Linked DNA regions of Filimonas effusa. The protein of the gene in region 2 interacts with the protein of the main gene of each other region in a pairwise test. Links are inferred from orthologs where the notes say so. Each region holds a gene or a part of one and is shown on either strand. Other genes may lie near its edges. The genes, in order: ruvA and ruvC.

The links.
Region 1: the proteins of ruvC (region 2) and ruvA interact in binary tests that used the Escherichia coli proteins (3 or more experiments, as listed by UniProt). The link is inferred for Filimonas effusa from one-to-one orthologs.

What each region holds. Positions count from the first base shown.
Region 1 is NZ_SDHZ01000004.1:284,581-287,675, reverse strand. Bases 13-2,862 are described here. They hold ruvA (Holliday junction branch migration protein RuvA), read right to left. Parts: upstream 1,811-2,862; coding sequence 1,214-1,810; downstream 13-1,213. Other genes in these bases: ESB13_RS20910 (beta-ketoacyl-ACP synthase III), read left to right, coding at 1,972-2,862; sov (T9SS outer membrane translocon Sov/SprA), read right to left, coding at 13-1,118. In the rest of the region: more of sov, read right to left, coding at 1-12; more of ESB13_RS20910, read left to right, coding at 2,863-2,970; ESB13_RS20905 (DUF2147 domain-containing protein), read left to right, coding at 3,004-3,095. UniProt on the Escherichia coli protein: The RuvA-RuvB-RuvC complex processes Holliday junction (HJ) DNA during genetic recombination and DNA repair.
Region 2 is NZ_SDHZ01000002.1:875,977-879,058, reverse strand. The notes cover bases 162-2,998. They hold ruvC (crossover junction endodeoxyribonuclease RuvC), read right to left. Parts: upstream 1,950-2,998; coding sequence 1,374-1,949; downstream 162-1,373. Other genes in these bases: ESB13_RS14820 (lysylphosphatidylglycerol synthase domain-containing protein), read left to right, coding at 2,172-2,998; ESB13_RS14830 (HIT family protein), read left to right, coding at 970-1,359; greA (transcription elongation factor GreA), read left to right, coding at 491-964; ESB13_RS14840 (NAD(P)-dependent oxidoreductase), read left to right, coding at 162-309. In the rest of the region: more of ESB13_RS14840, read left to right, coding at 1-161; more of ESB13_RS14820, read left to right, coding at 2,999-3,082.

The DNA.
Region 1 (3,095 bases), on a different replicon or contig from region 2:
CCAACGAGGAAAGAATAAAGGTCGTTTGCGCCGTTCTGTGGCAGTGTATTCTGCGTTAATGAGTTGATATTATTATTATAGGGAGCGTTTTCGCCCAGATCCATGAGACCGGCTACATAACGCGTATCGGTAGTGCTTCCTGTTCTGTTGGTTACCCAAACTTCCATTCTCAGGATCTGCACCTGGCTGGTAACGATGGGCAGGTTGCTCATGGTTTTATTATAGTTGGTGCGGAAGTACTGACCTAACAGGAAGTGTTTGTTTTCTTCATAATCATCGAGCTTCTTGTTCAGGTTTTGTCTTATACCTCCTCCCTGTAAACCCAGTGACTGCTTCTGAGAGCGGTTGTTGGCGAGTGCAGTAGTAATACCTAACCTGCCGAATTGCAACTGCGTTTTAATACCAAACAGGCTTTGCACGCTTGACATGAGTGTGCCTTTTGTCTGGAATGAGATGTTACCGGCCTCAATAGAGCGGATAATTTCATCGTCCATTCCCTTATAATCGAGCTTGATCTGGTTTTCGAAGTCGAAGTTGGCAAGGGTATTGTAGTTGATAGGTAGTTTCAGCTTGTTACCTATGTTACCCATCACGTTCAGGTTGGCGTTCATATCGAAATCGAAGCCACCTGTTTTACGTGCCCTTTCCGGCAGTGTAGGGTTGTTGATAGATTGTCCCTGGTATCCCAATAAAAGGTCGACGTTACCCTGTGGCCTGATGTTTACCTTGAGGCCACCGCTGTCGACACCAAAAATGCGGTCGAACAGTTTAGGGTATAGTTGCATGGGTGGGCGTTTCACCTTTTTATTGAGATCGAATAAAGTTTGTGCGCGCTGACTGAAGTATTCTGATTCGGCCTGCTGGTGGCGGATGCGCCAGAATTCTTCGTAAGTGAGATAGGTTGGTTTGCGATAATAGGAGTTGCCTATTTTCTCAACGATATAATATTGTTTTGTTTTGGGATCGTATTCTACCGAACGTTTTACGTAGGCGGAGTCTTTTATATCGAAGGGGTTGGTTTTACCTGCGGTAAATGGGTCGCCTCTTCTGTCCTGAAGCGGAAAGCGCAGCGAATCTGACTGCTGGCTATAGGCATTACCCATGCACAGCAAGCACATGACCGTTATCGAAATGCAATAACGTAAGAGAGAGTAGTTATGGTTGGTCAATTTTCCGTTTCAGCTCTGGTTAAGTAGAAGTTTTTGCGATAGGCTTATATATTTTTTAAGGCCAATTTGATCAGCTCTTCCAAGCTGGTGGTTTCCGATAGCGGATGGGATTTCAGGGCTTTTTTCAATGCCTGTTCAGCCATTGGCCGTGCAATACCGAGGCTTACCAAGGCGTTCACAGCGTCGTTTTCAATGGAATGCTGTGGTGTGATACCGGGTAGCAGCGTTGTTTCAAGCGACTGTTTGTTCATTTTGTCGCGTAATTCCAGGATAAGCCTTTCTGCCGTTTTTTTACCAATTCCTTTAATTCCTTCCAGTTGTTTAGCGTTTCCCTGTACGATGGCCCTAACAATTTCATCCGGTTTCATCCCCGACAGCATCATTCTGGCGGTTGAAGCCCCAACACCTGATACACTTATCAATTGCAGGAAGAGTTCTTTTTCCAACTGCTCATAAAAACCATAAAGCGTTTGGCCGTTTTCTGTAATGTGCAGGTAAGTAAGCAGCTGTCCCTTTTCCATATTAGCAATAGCCGAATAGGTATTCAGGCTAATATGCAGGTCGTAACCTACTCCGTTTACGTCAACGATCACCTGTGCGGGTGTTTTATTTACAAAGAGGCCTCTTACAAATGCTATCATATCCGGTATTACATCAAAAATATAGTATTCGGCGTAATCCCGCACTTTTTATTAACACAGGTTTATGAAAATTTAATCCGACCCACTCCCTTAAATTGTAACTCCGGTTTTAGGGAAAATGTCAATACCTTTGGCAACTTTTAATTTCGAATAGCACAAGCATGACCAAAATACACGCAGCCATAACATCAGTTGGCGGTTTTGTTCCTGAATACAGACTCACCAACCAGGAATTGGAAAAAATGGTGGATACCAATGATGAATGGATCAAGACCAGGACGGGAATTGAAGAAAGAAGGATTCTGAAAGGAGAAGGAAAAGCCAGCAGTGATATGGCCGTGCCTGCTATCCAGGAGATCCTGCGCAAGAAAAATCTCGACCCTAAAGATATCGATTGCATTATTTGCGCTACGGTGACCCCGGATATGGTGTTTCCTGCTACCGCCAATATTGTAGCCGATAAATTAGGCGCCACCAATGCCTGGGGCTTTGACCTTAGCGCTGCGTGTTCCGGTTTTCTCTTTGCTCTTACCACCGGCGCTTCTTTCATTGAAAGTGGCCGTTATAAGAAAGTGATAGTGGTGGGTGTAGATAAGATGAGTTCCATTATTGACTACACTGATCGTAATACCTGTATCATCTTTGGTGATGGTGCGGGCGCCATCCTGCTGGAGCCTGGTACGGAGGGATATGGTCTTCGTGACGCTATCCTGAAAAGCGACGGCAGCGGCCGTGAATTCCTGCATATGAAAGCCGGCGGCTCTCTGAAACCCGCCAGCATAGATACTGTTACCGCCCGCGAGCACTTTGCTTACCAGGAAGGTAAAACGGTGTTCAAATTTGCAGTAACAGGCATGGCCGATGTTGCCGCCCAGATAATGGAGCGTAACAACCTCACCGCCGATGATATTGCATGGCTGGCACCTCACCAGGCTAACCTTCGTATCATTGATGCTACTGCCAACCGTATGGGTCTTCCCAAGGAAAAGGTGATGATCAATATTCACCGCTTTGGCAATACTACGGCGGCAACCATACCGCTTTGCCTCTGGGAATGGGAAAAACAACTCAAAAAAGGCGATAATATCATTCTCGCAGCTTTCGGCGGCGGCTTCACATGGGGCTCCTGCTGGGTGAAGTGGGGGTATGATGGAAAGTAGAAAAAGGTTATCTTACAGTAAAGCTTGTCAATTATGCAAAAGATTTTCTTTCTTTTACTGGCCTTATTCTGCACTTTAGGCGCCTGGGCGCAAAAGGACAATATCGAGCGCACCTGGTATAATGC
Region 2 (3,082 bases):
CACTTTGCGAATGATGCTTTCTTCGCATCCTTACAGCAAAAACCTTATTTCCTGACAGCCTGCAGGGGAAAAGTAACCGATACGGCTGCTTTAATCAGGGCCTTGGATAAGGGACTCATCAGGGCAGCAGGTGTCGATGTTATTGAAAATGAGAAGCTTGCAACCCATACCCCGGAGCAAAAAGCACAGCTGGAGCAATTGTGCAGCTTCCCCCAGGTAATGGTTACGCCGCATATAGCAGGATATAGCCACGAAGCCTATTTCAAAATGGCCAAAGTGGTGCTTGACAAACTGGATATTTTAGGCTAAGATCATAATAAAATAACCATCCTGCCTGTTTCAACGGCAACCGCTAAAGCTGCTTTTAACAAATAACAAGCACCCCGGAAAGGTTGGCAAATAAAACTAATTTGTATTTTTGTAGTTCGGCAACGCTACACGTGGTGTGTGGCGTTGTTATTTTTTTATCCCTCATAAAACCGATTCTGATATGAGTGACATCATGTATGTGACTAAAGAGACACTAGACAAAATGATGGAAGAGTTACACCGGATGAAGACGATTGACCGGCCAGCTGCATCAAGAGCCATCGCAGAAGCACGTGAAAAGGGCGACCTGCGTGAGAACGCGGAATACGACGCTGCCAAAGAAGCACAGGGGATCCTCGAAGCCAAAATGGCTTTGCTGGAAAGCCAGGTGGCCAGCGCGCGTATTGTAAGCACAGATGAAATCGATACCAGTAAGGTCTCTATCTTAACAAGGGTGACCATTACCAATATAGCTACAAAGAAAACAGTGACTTATCAACTGGTAGGAGAAAAAGAGGCTGACCTGAAAGCGGGTAAGATCTCTATCAGTTCTCCTATTGGCAAAGGGTTGCTCGGCAAAGTCAAAGGTGATGTTGCTGAAGTGCAGGCGCCTACAGGCGTTATCAAATTTAAAATAGATAATATCGCTATTTAATTGATATGACCCTCTTTTCTAAAATTATCGCAGGTGAAATTCCTTGTTACAGGATTGCGGAGAACGATAAGTTCTTCGCATTCCTTGATATTTTTCCTGCTACGCCTGGCCATACACTCGTTGTGCCCAAAATAGAAACAGACCGCTTGTTCGATCTGCCTGCTGGTTATCTTAGTGAGCTGCTGCCTTTTGCGCAACCCTTGGCGCAGGCAATCCAAAAAGCCTTCCCTTGCGATAGGGTGAATATTCTTACACTGGGTTTTGAAGTGCCGCATGCGCACGTTCACCTGTTGCCAATGAATGGCATGGCCGATGCCGATATCATGGCTTCAAAACAAAAGGCAACACCCGGAGAACTGGAACACGCGCAAAAACAAATTCTGGCACATTTATAATAAAAAGACTTTACTTACCTGGGATTGATCTTTACCCTGTCGGGGTTTTGAGAAATGAATTCTTCCCAGCCTTTTAATGTTTTAGTGGCTTTCGATAAAGGACTGCTTTGCTGGTAGTGATGGCATAATGCCACAGCCAAAGCATCTGTAGCATCAAAATACTTGGGCTGCTCTTCAATTGTTAATACCTGTTGCAGCATCTTCCATACCTGTTCCTTATCGGCGCTGCCGTTTCCGGTGATCGATTGCTTTATCTTTTTAGGAGAGTATTCAGTTACCGGCACACGTCCCTGCATAGCAGCTGCAATAGCTACGCCCTGTGCTCTTCCAAGTTTCAGCATACTCTGCACATTCTTACCAAAGAAAGGCGCTTCAATAGCAAAATAATCCGGCCGGTGATGTTGTATGAGTTCCGATACCTTGGTATGTATCATTTCAAGGCGCTCATATACATCTTTCTTATGGGCCAGTTTCAGAACATCCATTACCTGCAGTCTTGCCTGCCGCCCATATACTTCTAATACGGCGTAACCCATTACCAGGGTGCCGGGGTCAATGCCAAGAATAATATAGTCGGGTTTCTTAATCACAACGTGAAAATAAACGTTTCAAACTTGATATTGATATTTATGCCTGTTTCTCCTGTGTACAATGCCTATCCATTTCCGGAAGCAGCTATAATTCCGCTTCGGTTCTTCTCTTAAGACGATGAGCGGAAAAATTAATGTACGTTTGAGCAAAATTACAGGAAGCTGAAGCGTAAGTATAAGATATTACTGAATTATATAGTAGGACCGATATTGTTTGTTGCGTTGTCGTATGTGATTTACCGGCGCGTCCAAAACCAGGAAAATCTGCATCAGTCATGGGATACCATCCTTAGTTCTCTGAAAGGTCCCCAGCAATGGAAGTTCTGGCTGGTAGTGGCGTTGAGCCTCGTTAACTGGGGTATTGAAGGCCGCAAATGGCAGGTGCTGGTGGCGCCTGTTCAGGAAATTTCCCTTTTTAAGGCATTTAAAGCAGTATTATCAGGCCTTGCCCTGTCTTTATTCGTACCTAATAGAGTAGGGGAATATGTAGGCAGGATCCTCTATATGGATGAAGGAAACCGCCTCCGCTCTATTGCACTAACCCTGGTAGGAAGTGTTAGCCAGCTTATCGTTACCCTGCTCGCAGGCATAGGAGGACTTATTTACCTGCGCCTGAATATACTGGATACCGATACTCAGTTGGTGGGACTTTCCATTTTCTGGTTCGATGGGTTGCTGTATGCCGTTATTGTAGGTACCATCCTGCTGCTGCTGGTATATTTTAAACTCTCCAGGATCACAGCCTTGGTGGAGCGTATTCCTTTTGTGTCGAAATATGCATTTTTTATACAGAAAGTGGAAACCTTTCACTGGAAAGAACTAACCAGGGTGCTTTCACTTTCTATAGGCCGTTTCGCTGTTTTTACCATCCAGTATCTTCTGCTTCTGCAGGTATTCCAGGTTAATATAGGCTGGATCGAGGGCTGGTGGATGGTGTCCGTTTTATTCCTCGTACTGGCTATAGTACCTACAATACCCATGGCTGAACTTGGCGTGCGTGGCCAGGCCAGTTTACAATTATTTGGTTTGCTTAGCACGAATACAGTTGGTATTATTGCTACAGCGGCTGGTATATGGGGTATTAACTTAATATTACCATCATTGGCCGGAAGTTTGTTTATATTAGGTATCAA